2 linked regions of the Anaerocolumna chitinilytica genome follow. The protein of the gene in region 1 interacts with the protein of each later gene in a pairwise test. Links are inferred from orthologs where the notes say so. Each region holds a gene or a part of one and is shown on either strand. Other genes may lie near its edges.

Region 1 (8,027 bases):
TTTTTAATGAAAAGTAATTTATGCGGTAAAACAGATCGGAGAATATAATGTACAAGTTACTGGCAAAAGACGGAAGAGCCAAGCGGGGAGAATTTCATACCGTTCATGGCGTGATACAGACCCCGGTCTTTATGAATGTCGGAACAGCAGCGGCAATAAAAGGTGCAGTATCTACCCAGGACCTGCAAGAGATAAAAACGCAGGTGGAATTATCCAATACCTATCATCTACATGTAAGACCAGGAGATGAAGTGGTAAAAAAACTGGGCGGACTTCATAAATTTATGGTATGGGATAAACCAATACTTACTGATTCCGGTGGGTTTCAGGTGTTTTCCCTGGCAGGGCTTAGAAAAATCAAAGAAGAAGGCGTTTATTTTAATTCCCATATCGATGGGAAGAAGATATTTATGGGACCGGAAGAAAGTATGAGAATACAATCCAATCTGGCTTCTACTATAGCAATGGCATTTGATGAATGTCCCCCTCATCCGGCAGAAAGAAGCTATATGCAAAATTCTGTGGACAGAACTACCAGGTGGCTTGTTCGGTGTAAAGATGAGTTATCCAGACTGAATAGTCTGCCGGATACCATCAATAAGAACCAGATGCTTTTTGGCATCAATCAAGGTGGTACTTATAAAGATATTCGAATTGAACATGCCAAAAGGATATCCGAATTTGACCTGAATGGGTATGCTCTGGGAGGCTTGGCGGTTGGCGAGAGCCATGCGGAAATGTATTATATTCTGGAGGAAACCGTTCCTTATCTGCCTTTAGAAAAACCCACGTATTTAATGGGAGTGGGAACGCCCGAGAATATTCTGGAATCCGTTGAAAGAGGAGTTGACTTTTTTGATTGCGTCTATCCGGCAAGAAACGGTAGACATGGACACGCCTATACAAACCATGGTAAAATGAATCTGATGAATGCCAAATACGAACTGGATGGCGCACCGATTGAATCCGGCTGTGGCTGCCCTGTATGCAGGCATTACAGCAGAGCATATATCAGGCATCTGTTAAAGGCGAAGGAAATGCTGGGCTTAAGGCTTTTGGTAACTCATAACCTGTATTTCTATAATAATATGATGGAAGAAATCCGTGGTGCCATTGAAGAACAAAGGTATGCGGAATATAAGAAAGCTAAGCTGGACGGTTTTGCCGCAGGCAATTTCGCCGTAGGCGAAGAGTAAATAATATTTTATTTGTAGGAGGAACAATATGCAATTTGGAATTTTAACAAGTCAGGCCAGTGGACTTACATCTATGGCAACACTTATCATGTGGATCGTAGTTATGGTAGGTATCTTTTATTTTATGGCTATACGTCCCCAGAAAAAGCAGCAGAAGAAAATGGATGCTATGATGTCAACACTTGAAAACGGAGACAGTGTTCTGACTTCCGGTGGTTTTTTCGGCGTTGTTATTGATGTGATGGATGATGTGGTAATTGTTGAATTCGGTAATAATAAAAACTGCCGTATACCTATGAAAAAGACCGCAATTGTAGAAATCGAGAAACCTCAGGCAGCAGTAGCTTCCAAGGATAAAGAGTAATCACTTCAATAGGAATAATGAAAAGGTCCCTTATTACAGGGACCTTTCTTTTAAGCGTTTTTCCATAGGTTCTAAAAGAGTTTCAGGAATCAACAGATTTCCTTTTCCAGTGCCAAGAGCAATGTCTGGTTTATTATTGCCATGAAAATCAGAACCACCGGTTATCATTAGATTATAACGGTTGGCAAATCTTCTTACAATACCCTCATCGAAACCGGTGTTCATGGAATAGATAGCCTCAATACCATCCAAACCATAACCGGCAAAGAGAGAGATAATTTCATCCAATTGTTCCAGGTTATACTTATATAATAAGGGATGGGCAAGGACCGCCAGGCCTCCTGCCTGGTGTATAAGAGAAATGGCTGTTTCAGGGGAGAGATATTCTCTTGGAACATAGTAAGGAGAGGAGTCGTTTAAGTATTTTTCGAAAGCATCTTTATTGGATTTGGTATATCCATGCTCGGTCATATACTTGGCAAAATGTGCTCTGGTTAACACAGCTTCACCTTCAGCAGCCTTTAAAGCTTCAACGGTAATATTAATACCGGCGCCACGAAGTCTGGCAGTCATTTCTTCATTGCGTTCATTGCGTTTTTGAAGTGCTTCTTGCAGTGCATCATTTAAAACTTTATTATCAATATCAAGAAAAAGTCCAAGGATATGGATATCTCTTTTATTGTAAGCCACTGAAATCTCTGTACCTGGTATAATGCGCAAAGGGTTCTCGGAGTCAGATAGCAGTAATGCCGCTGTCTGAGCTTCTCTGATTCCGGCTAAGGTATCGTGGTCGGTCAATGCAATAGCAGAAAGAGACAAGGTAGCAGCAAGCCTGACCACTTCTGTGGGAGTTAACGTGCCGTCTGAGGCATTGGAATGTACATGCAGGTCAATATATCTCATAATAACCCCTTTCGCGTCTATGATTGGTAATTCGTTAATCTACCATTGAGTGCAAATCTGAATGTCAGCATATCATAAAACAATTCTACAAGCATTTTACCCTTTTTCCTATCCTTTTACAACCTTAAATTTACTGCTTGGAAGCATAGAAAGAACCTTGTGATAATATACTACTGTATAAAGTAAACGGAGGTATTTCATGGACAAAGTACTTAATCGTAATTCCAGGGTTACCGTCATATTAAAAGATTTAGTATTATCCTACATTGTAACAGGGCTTATGCTGTTTATACTGTCCTTTCTTATGCTGAAACTGGATGTTTCCAATAAGGTATTAAGTGGTGGAATAATAGCGACCTACATACTCTCTACCTTTTTAGGAGGATTTCTCTTTGGTAAAGGTGCTTCTCAGAAAAGATTTTTATGGGGCCTTTTAATCGGAGGTCTGTACTTCATAATTCTGTTTCTGATCTCCATACTTACCGGCTCTCTAATGGGGATGGAGATGTCCAGAGTCTTTACAGTAATGCTTCTATGCTTGTTTGGCGGTATGCTTGGCGGTATGGTATCTTAGCAGTTATGGTAAAAAATATCTTTTCAACTTGGGACAGATATGATATAATGGTTGCGGATATTGATGTTAAGAAATATCAAGGAATAAGAAGGAGGAAAATCATGAAACGTATTAAGACTTTAAATACAAGAAACCTTAAAGAATCCATGAAAAAAGGCGGCTGCGGTGAGTGCCAGACTTCCTGCCAGTCAGCATGTAAAACATCCTGCACAGTAGGAAACCAGAGCTGTGAAAACCAATAATTTCACGCTACCAAAGGTACATAGTAACGAATAGTTGCTTTAAAATCAATAAGCAATCATGTAAACTAAGCAGCGTCTTATAGTCGCTGCTTATTCCTTGTGTATGGGTAAGATTTGTACTCACGGCAACTGCCATTAGCTGCAGATTACTCATAAACAGATAGAAGGAGGAAAATTTGGTTCATCAGTATAAAAACAACGGATATAATATTGTTTTGGATGTGAATAGCGGTATGGTCCATGTAGTGGATGATTTAATCTATGATATTATAGAGTTGTATAATCAAGCAGATAGAAATGAGAAGCATCTGGCCGCAGAGCAGGCGAAAGAGGCTATCATACATAAAATAACCGAAAAATACAGTAAAGAAGAATATACCGACCTGTTTGCAGAATACATAACGGAAGGAAATACAGCTTCAGATGCTGTTAGTGCGGCAGTAAAAGAAGCTGTTTCAGACATAGAAGAGCTGATAAATGACGGAGCTTTGTTTACGGAAGATATTTATGAGAATTATATTTCAGAATTTAAATCCCGTTCAACCGTAGTGAAGGCATTGTGTCTTCATATTGCACATGACTGTAATCTTGCCTGTAAATACTGCTTTGCAGAAGAAGGAGAATATCAGGGAAGACGTGCTCTTATGAGCTATGAAGTAGGAAAGCAGGCCTTGGATTTCCTCATTGCCAATTCCGGCAACCGAAAAAACCTGGAAGTGGATTTCTTTGGCGGTGAGCCTCTGATGAACTTCGAAGTTGTGAAAAAGCTCGTAGAATACGGCAGAGAACAGGAGAAACTTCATAACAAGAAGTTCCGTTTTACGCTTACTACCAATGGAATTCTTCTGAATGATGAAGTAATGGAATTTGCCAACAAAGAAATGGCCAATGTAGTACTTAGCATTGACGGAAGAAAGGAAATCAACGATTTGATGCGCCCTTCCAGAAACGGAAAGGGAAGCTATGATATCATTCTTCCGAAATTTGAAAAGGTAGCAGAAAGCAGAAACCAAAATAACTACTATGTAAGAGGAACATTTACCCATAATAATCTGGACTTTTCAGAAGATGTAATTCATCTGGCTGAGCTGGGCTTTAAGCAGATATCCGTAGAGCCTGTTGTGGCACTTCCGGAGGAGAGTTACGCTATCAAAGAAGAGGATGTAGAGAAGGTTTATGAAGAGTATGATAAATTAGCAGCTTATATCCTTCAGAAAAAAAAGGCAGGTGAAGGCTTTAATTTCTTCCACTTTATGATAGACTTGTCCGGCGGTCCATGTGTAGCAAAGCGTCTTTCCGGCTGCGGTTCGGGTACGGAATATATGGCAGTTACACCTTGGGGTGACTTGTACCCTTGCCATCAGTTTGTAGGGGAAGAGAAATATCTCATGGGAAATGTCTTTGAGGGAGTGAAGACACCGGAACTGCAGGAAGAATTTAAGTGCTGTAACGTATATTCCAAAGAGAAATGTAAGGACTGTTTTGCCAAGTTCTATTGCAGCGGAGGTTGTGCTGCCAACTCTTATAAATTCCACGGAAGCATTCATGATGCCTATGACATCGGCTGCCAACTGGAAAGAAAACGTGTTGAGTGTGCCCTTATGATCAAAGCTGCGGAAGCAGATCTCTAGAAATCGGACAAAGACTTTTAAGAAAGAATGCCTGTCTGACCGCCTGAAATAACGGGCAGCCGGACAGGCATTTTCGAATAGGTTTTACAGAAGTGAGGACTCTATGGAAAAGTGGGTACTAAGGAATAAAAAAGCAGATTTTGAATCTATTATGCAAAAGCATAGTATCAGTGAATGTCTTGCGAGGTTGATTGTAAACAGAGGGCTGCTTCAGGAAGGGGATATCGATTTATACCTAAATCCAGACTACAGCAGGATTTGCACACCTTATGGTATGAAGGATATTACAAAGGCCTGTGAAATATTAGAGGATAAAATAAATCGTTCACTTCCAATTCGGATAGTAGGGGATTACGATGTGGATGGAATCTCTTCCACTTACATACTCTATAAGGCATTAACCCTTTGCGGGGCCAGGGTGGATTATGAGATACCGGACCGTATCAAAGACGGATATGGGATAAATGAGCAGATAATTGATGCTGCCTTTGAAGCTGGAATAGATACCATATTAACCTGTGATAACGGAATTGCTGCCTTAGCACAGGTACAAAAGGCAAAGCAGCTTGGAATGACAGTTATTATAACCGATCATCATGATATTCCTTACATAATGGAGGAGGAGAAGAAGAGGTATCTGCTGCCGGAAGCAGATGCAGTAGTTAATCCGAAGCAGGAGGAGTGTGAGTATCCGTTTAAGCAGTTATGTGGGGCAGCTGTCGCTTATAAGCTCATGGAAGTTCTGTTTAAAAGCAACGGGATAGACGAAGCAGAACTAATACCTTTGCGGGAAATCGTTGCTATAGCCACAGTCTGTGATGTAATGGAATTAACAGGAGAGAACCGTATCCTGGTAAAAAAGGGTTTGGAACTTCTTAGAAAAACCGAAAATCTTGGCTTACGGGCACTTATGGAAATGAACGGAATTGCCTTGGAGAATTTAACTTCTTATCACTTGGGATATGTCATCGGTCCTTGTCTCAATGCAGGCGGAAGGCTGGACACAGCTAAAAAGGGGTTGAGGCTTCTTTTGGCAGAGAGCCGGGAAGATGCCAGGAAGCAAGCAGAAGAGTTAAAGAATCTGAATGATTTGAGAAAGCAGATGACAGAGGAAGGGTTGTTTGGAGCCGTTTCCATGATAGAAGGCTCCGGTTTAAAAGAAGATAAGGTATTAGTTGTTTATCTTCAGGAATGTCATGAAAGTCTCGCGGGAATTATAGCAGGAAGGTTAAGGGAAAAGTACAATAAACCGGCCATTGTATTAACCAAGGCTCATGAGATGGTAAAAGGCTCCGGGCGTTCTATCGAAAAGTATAATATGCACGAAGAACTTACCAGAGTGGCGGAACATCTCACGAAGTTTGGAGGTCATCCTATGGCAGCGGGTATGTCATTGACCATAGAAGCGATAGAACCTTTTCGAAGCAGTCTAAATAAGAATACAATTTTAACTGCGGAAGACTTGATTCCCAAAGTCGTAATTGATATAGTACTGCCCTTAGGATTAATTACAGAGGAAATGATTGAAGAGCTAAAGGTCTTAGAGCCTTTTGGAAAAGGAAATGAAAAACCTTTGTTTGCGGATAGAAGTCTATCTGTGTTAAAACTTTCAGTAATCGGAAAAAATAAAAATGTTATTAAGCTGCTGGTAAGAAACCAATATGGAAAAGAAATGGAAGCTATGTATTTTGGTGATACATCAGGGTTTCTTGAAGGCCTTTATGATAATTACGGCAAAACTGAAGTGGAGCGTGCCTTTACACATAGAGAAAACAAGATAAAGCTGTCACTGACTTATTATCCTACTATAAATGAATACAATGGAAACCGTAGTATTCAAATAATTATACAGAATTATCTTTATGAAAAGGCAGAGTAAGACAGGGATACATGAAAAGACTGTTATCTTTTTCATTTAGGCAGTATCACAGATAAATATGAAAAGGAGTTGTTTTAAGCTAATTTGTTTAAAGCAGCTCCTTTTTCGTAGACTAATTTACACTTTCTGCCGGATTAAAAATTGCCAGGATGCTTTGGTATTGATTGCTATTTAAAGGTACATAGCCTCCAGCTGTAGTATAACCTGCCTGATTCACGAAGATTTGAGTTAATCCGCTGGGGTATAATAATTCTGTATTGTCCCAGAGTATCTGTTTTCCGCATCTGTCAATTACAGCAATATAAGCATGGTCCACGTTATTTACAATAAGGCTTCCGCCCAGACCGTAATTACCTTCCGGAGTCTGCAGTACAGAACTCATATTAAAGGCTTCATTCTGGAAAGACCATATAATATTGCCGCAGGCGCCGATTTCCATTACCACAGATTTGGCGGCAACAATAAAATGACCATTTGCCGTTTCTTTAATATCGCTGTCTAACAGTACATATATCTCGTACTCATCATATATTTTACTCCATATAATATTCCCGGCAGGATCCAGCCTGAGAATATAAATATTACTGTTTAATCCACCCGGAAGAAGATGATATCCGGATAATATATAGCCGAGATCTTTTGTCTGATTGATAGAGTATGCGACACCGCTGCTGAATTTTTTATCCCATTGAAGATTGCCGTCGGAATCAAATTTCAATACCCATGTAAATAAATTAGAGGTCTCCTTTTCTCTGATTAACCCTGTAACGGCAAAGCCTCCGTCAGCAGTGGCGGTTACATCATAACCGTCTGTTTGTTCATTTACATTTCCCAGTTGCTTTTCCCAGATTTTTTCTCCTGCTTCATTCAATTTTACTATCCAGAGATATTCGTCTCCTGCAAATTCTGAATAAAAGTAAGAACCGGTAGCAATGAAATTACCGTCTGAAATCTGGGTAATAGCTTGAAAGAAATCGGAATATTGGGAAGTATATTCCTTATACCATATTAGGTTTCCATCACCTGCTGCCCGCAGGGCAAAGGCGGAGGATTTTGAGTTTACATCAAATAACCTGCCAGCAAGGACATAATCACCATTGGTGCTCTGAATTGTTCCGTTTGTGATAGAGGAATAGCCAAGTTCATAGGATCTGGCTAATACAAGTTGGGACATATAAACCACCTTTCAGTTATAAGGTATTGCTTATAAGCAAAGAATATGGACTCCATATTCCTAT
Region 2 (5,792 bases), 1.5 Mb from region 1 along the record:
GATGATAAAGGTGGTTTAACTCTATATACTGCTAATAACCTTGGAATCATTCAAAGCATGGACAGAGAACCGGCATATGAGGCTGGAGGAGCCGGATTAGTTTCCACCATTGATGACTATTCCAAATTCTCACTTATGCTTATGAACGGCGGAAGCTATGAAGGAGTTACCATACTTCATCCCAAAACAGTTGCATATATGACCACTAAAGTATTAAATAAAAGACAGCAAAAGGGTATGGAGTCATGGCTGGAGTTAGAGGGACATAGTTATGGAAACCTTATGAGAGTATTAGTTGATACGACAAAAGCTGGAACTATCGGCAGCCTTCATGAATATGGTTGGGATGGCTGGCTTGGCTGTTATTTTTCTAATTGCCCTACGGACAATTTGAACTTTCTTTTCATGACGCAGAAAACAGATGCAGGTACCATGGAAATCACCAGGAAGTTAAGAAACATAATCATCAGCAGCTGCGCTGAGGAATAAACATAGGCTGCCGGATTTATATATTGGATGAAAGCATATAAGCTTCATCGCGGTATAGAAATCCGGCAGTTTTTAATTTTATTTCTTCCCGTATTATGTTAAAATAAATGAGAACTTAAGAAATAGAGTAAATCGGGCAGCATGGAGGTCTAAATGAAATCACTGGTTATTGCAGAGAAACCCTCTGTAGGAAGAGATATTGCAAGAGTATTAAGATGTAATAAGAATATTAACGGTGCTTTGGAAGGGGATAAATATATTGTTACCTGGGGTTTGGGACACCTGGTAACACTCGCTGATCCGGAAGAATACGATGACAAATATAAGGAATGGAAGATGGAGCATCTGCCGATGCTGCCGCATAAATTTGAACTGGTGGTTATTAAGCAGACAGGTAAGCAATATCAGACTGTAAAGACGCAAATTCATCGAAATGATGTATCTGAAATCATAATTGCTACCGATGCGGGCCGAGAAGGTGAATTAGTCGCAAGGTGGATTCTGGAGAAAGCCAACAATAAAAAACCTGTGAAAAGATTATGGATATCATCTGTAACGGATAAAGCAATAAGGGAAGGGTTCTTAAAACTGAAAGACGGAAAGGACTATGAGAATCTCTATCAGGCGGCAGTGGCCAGAGCGGAGGCGGACTGGATTGTGGGGATGAATGCTACCAGAGCCTTAACCTGTAAATACAATGCAAGTCTTTCCTGCGGACGAGTTCAGACACCAACATTGGCTATGATAGCAAAAAGAGAAGAAGATATCAAAAAATTTGTTCCGGTACCTTATTTTGGACTAATCGGCAGGGTAAATGGTTTGACGCTGACCTGGCGGGATGTTAAAACTAAGAATACCACGACCAATGATAAGAAACAGATTGAAGAGCTTAAAGAAAAGCTTACCGGAAGAGAAGGTACCGTTACGGAAGTTAGTACAGTGTTGAAAAAATCCTATTCCCCGGGATTGTATGATCTAACAGAGCTTCAAAGAGAAGCAAATGTACGTTATGACTTTTCAGCAAAAGAGACCTTAAATATTATGCAGCGCCTTTATGAAAACCATAAAGTCTTAACCTATCCCAGAACGGATTCTAGGTATCTTACAACTGACATTGTTGGAACATTGAAAGAAAGGCTGGAAGCTATAAGTACCGGACCTTATAAGAAATTGGCGGCTGTTCTTACAAGAAAGCCTATTGCAGCAAATGCCTCCTTTGTAGATAATCAGAAAGTAAGTGACCATCATGCGATTATACCCACGGAGCAGTATGTCAATCTTGAGAATATGAGTTCAGATGAGAGAAAGATTTATGATATGGTAGTAAGACGCTTCCTGGCTGTTCTATATCCCCCTTGTGAGTATGAAGAAGCCACAATAAAGGTTGAAGCAGGTGGAGAAGAGTTTATAGCTAAGGGTAAGATTATTAAGTCTGCCGGATACAAAGAAATCTATGAAAATATATCGGAAGAGGCTTCTTTAAAAGAAGAGAACGGTAATATTCAAGAGAATCAAAAATTGCCTAAGATAGCAAAAAATGATATCTTAAAACCTATCGTATTTACAATAACAGAAGGTAAGACAAAGCCACCGGCATATTTTACCGAGGCAACACTTCTTTCCGCCATGGAGAACCCCATTCATTTTCTGGAACAGAAGGATAAGGAATTAGTCAAAACTCTTGGGGAAACCGGTGGTCTTGGAACTGTTGCCACTCGTGCGGATATTATTGAAAAGCTTTTTAATTCCTTCCTGATGGAAAAGAAGGGCAAGGATATCTTCATAACCTCTAAGGGGAAACAACTTCTAAATCTGGTTCCGGAGGACTTAAAAAAACCGGAACTTACGGCATCCCTGGAAATGAAGCTAGCTAGGGTTGCAAAGGGAAGCCTGAAAAAACAGGACTTAATGAAGGAAATGACCGACTATACGAAAGAAATCGTAGAAGAGATTAAAACAGGTGAAGGTAATTTTAAGCATGACAATCTTACAAATAAGAAATGTCCTGTCTGTGGTAAGAATATGTTGGCGGTAAACGGTAAAAACAGTAAAATGTTAGTGTGCCAAGACCGTGAATGCGGTCACAGGGAGACTACCAGCAGAACCAGTAATGCCAGATGTCCGGTCTGCCACAAGAAGATGGAATTAACTGGTCAGGGTGATAATCAGACATTCACTTGTTCCTGCGGCCACAAGGAAAAGCTTTCTGCTTTTCAGGAAAGACGAAAAAAAGAAGGCGCAGGTGTCAGTAAAAAGGATGTAGCTAAGTATATGAATCAAATGAAAAAGGAAGAACAGACGCCTGTTAATACTGCTTTTGCAGATGCTTTTGCTAAAATTAAGCTTTAGCAGTATGAAAAAATAAGAAAAAATAAGAAACAATAAGATATATACAGCTTATGTATGAAATCTTCGGTATATGCTTGTGATAAGTTGTAAAGACACGAATAGGATAAAACAATTATAACTGATTTTGAGAATTGACTTTGAAACTTATGTATTGTATTTTATAAGAAGAAAACAAATTGAAGGAGGCTGAAATATGCGCAAGTCTATAAAAACAGAGAACAGAATAGGAAAGATGCAATCAGCCGGCCTAGGTACTTGTATATAATCCAGTGTTCCATAAAAAGTTGGAACAAGGATTTTATGTAAATTATAACCACAGTCGATGACTGTGGTTTTTTGCGCCTAAAAACAAGATTACCCATGTCAGGCAACCCGCTCGTTCTCAGAAGGGGAGCTGCTGATTACCAAATGAAGATTAGAAAGAATGGGTGATCGTGATGAATATTTTAAATATCGGTATAATGGCACATGTAGATGCAGGAAAAACAACAGTGACAGAAGGATTTCTCTATCATAGCGGAATTAAGAATTCCATGGGAAATGTGGATAATGGAACGACCACAACAGACTCAATGGAACTGGAGAAGAAACGGGGAATGACAATTCGTTCTGCTACCGTATCTTTTATGATTGGAGAAATCAAAATCAATCTGATTGACACACCAGGGCATATGGACTTTATTGCAGAAGTTGAGAGGTCTCTATCAGTCCTTGACGGAGTAATTCTTGTTATTTCTGCAAGAGAAGGAGTTCAACCTCAGACTCGTGCCATTTTTAATAAATTAAAGCAAATGAAAATACCGGTAATCTTCTTTGTGAATAAGATAGACCGTATAGGTGTTAATCTGGAGGAGATTTATCAACAGATGCGACAGCAGCTCACTGAGAATTTCTTATTAATGCAAAAAGTAATTTACCAATATGGTGCGGCAGAACAAAGCTTTGAAATTATTGAGAAGAGTTATGATGAGCCGGATATGGCAGAACAGATAATTCTCCATTCTGAGAAACTTCTTGATAAGTATATGAAAGAGGAAATGATTACTGCAGATGATTATGAGAAAGTAATCCGTTCCCGCAACCGTTATGGAAAACTTTATCCGGTTTATCATGGAACTGCACTTTGGGATATTGGAATAACGAAATTAATGGAAGCTATCGGCAAGTGGTTTGTACCAAGAATTTGTAATAATAAGGATTTGTCTGCCTATGTTTATAAGGTATTGTTTGATGAACATAAACATAAGCTTATCTTTCTCCGTGTATTTTCAGGTGAACTAGTACTAAGAGAACACATTCTGGTCGAAAGAGACCAGCAGGAGATGGTTGTTCGTAATTTATTCGGTTTAGAAAATGGAAAATTGGTTCCAAAAAATAAAGTTCAGGATGGAGACGTAGCGGTAATTACGGATGCCAGAGAACTTGTGTGCGGTGATTGGATTGGTGGAAGGACCAAGCTTGCCTTAAATAAGCAGACAGAACCTCTGCTGCAAGTAGGTATAAGACCAATACCGGCAGCTGCCAGAAGAGAATTGTTAGAAGCATTGCAAATATTGACCATAGAAGATCCCTATCTGGATTTGAATATTGATGAGGAAACAGAAGAAATAAAGCTTAAGCTTTTTGGCAATTTGCAAAAGGAGATATTGCAAGCCTTGCTTTTAGAGAGATTTCATCTGGAAACTGAGTTTGACAGTGCGATAACGGTTAAGAAGGATAAACCGATAGACCAGATAACCTGCATTGTTCCCATCAACAGTCCAAGTAATCTGCTGCGGGCCGGAGTAGGCCTAACACTTGAACCTCTTGAAGAAGGAAGCGGCTTTTTTTATGAAACACAGGTTTCATACGGAGACCTTACGAAATCCTTTCAAAATGGTGTGAAAGAAGGTGTAGAGAAGGGAATCCGCAAAGGACTTCGTGGTGAAGTAGTGGATACGAAGGTGACTTTTCTTTATTCTGATTATTGCAGTGTAACCAGTACCCCTGCAGATTTTAGAAAACTGGCTGAAAAAGTTGTTTACCAGGCATTAAACAGTATCGGTGTAAAAACCATGGAGCCTGTTATGAACTTTATCCTCACCGCACCACAGGGTTGTGAAAAGAAAATTATGACTGAGTTAGTGAGAATGAATGCTTTGATGGAAGAAACAAAATATACCCAAACAGAAATGATAATAACGGGAAAAGTAACACTGGAAGCCAGTAAAGATTTTTCGGTGGTTCTCTTTACCCTAACAGAGGGCAGAGGAATCTTCGAAACTTCTTTCTGGCAGTACAGAGAAGAAGGAAAGCTATACAATAGTGAAAAATATTAATATTTAACCCTTATAATTATATTTCTTCATGTAATCTCCATATGGCCATGGTATAAGTTATTGTAATGCATTAGTTATCCATCAAGTTGGCTGAAATCATATTTGCGGAATACTTCAAGCAGCATGACTGATAGTATAAAATGTGCAAAATGAAATTCCAGGAGGTTATATGAATTTTAATAGAAATAAAAGAGGTAATAGCACCAGGGAACACAGTCCTATGAAACATATGCTTCATATGATACTTTGTTGCGGGATACCGGCACTTATCATAATGACTCTTCCTTTTATAGCCCGTTATAGCCCGGCTGCAGCAGGTTTACTGGGAATTATAGCACCTTTTATCTGTCCTGTTATGATGGGAGGGATGATAATCATGATGCTGCGAAGCGGAAAACACAGCTGTTGCAGTAACGAAGAGGGAACACCAGAATCGGTAACGAAAGCGGAGCAAGAACATGCCTTACCCACTAACAAGGAATAGATTTTAAGACGAATAAAAACTTCTGTCACTCCTTAGACAGAAGTTTTTTATTCGTCATACATAATACAGCTCGTATATTATGGGATACTCGTACATATCTTGTATACATAAAGAAATCGTAACAGAGGGCAGCAGGATGAATATTATCTCCA

The links.
Region 2: the proteins of recJ (region 1) and bsdcttw_RS11660 interact in binary tests that used the Escherichia coli proteins (3 or more experiments, as listed by UniProt). The link is inferred for Anaerocolumna chitinilytica from one-to-one orthologs.

The regions. Positions count from the first base shown.
Region 1 is NZ_AP023368.1:1,194,489-1,202,515, forward strand. Bases 4,428-7,401 are described here. They hold recJ (single-stranded-DNA-specific exonuclease RecJ), read left to right. Parts: upstream 4,428-5,013; coding sequence 5,014-6,789; downstream 6,790-7,401. Other genes in these bases: scfB (thioether cross-link-forming SCIFF peptide maturase), read left to right, coding at 4,428-4,910; bsdcttw_RS05195 (hypothetical protein), read right to left, coding at 6,902-7,401. Also shown: tRNA guanosine(34) transglycosylase Tgt, read left to right, coding at 48-1,196; preprotein translocase subunit YajC, read left to right, coding at 1,225-1,560; bsdcttw_RS05170 (PHP domain-containing protein), read right to left, coding at 1,594-2,463; bsdcttw_RS05175 (TIGR04086 family membrane protein), read left to right, coding at 2,663-3,037; scfA (six-cysteine ranthipeptide SCIFF), read left to right, coding at 3,139-3,279; more of scfB, read left to right, coding at 3,456-4,427; more of bsdcttw_RS05195, read right to left, coding at 7,402-7,963. UniProt on the Escherichia coli protein: Single-stranded-DNA-specific exonuclease.
Region 2 is NZ_AP023368.1:2,680,356-2,686,147, forward strand. The notes cover bases 281-3,240. They hold bsdcttw_RS11660 (DNA topoisomerase III), read left to right. Parts: upstream 281-642; coding sequence 643-2,838; downstream 2,839-3,240. Other genes in these bases: bsdcttw_RS11655 (serine hydrolase domain-containing protein), read left to right, coding at 281-489. Outside these bases: more of bsdcttw_RS11655, read left to right, coding at 1-280; bsdcttw_RS11665 (elongation factor G), read left to right, coding at 3,276-5,156; bsdcttw_RS11670 (hypothetical protein), read left to right, coding at 5,326-5,640; bsdcttw_RS11675 (DMT family transporter), read left to right, coding at 5,777-5,792.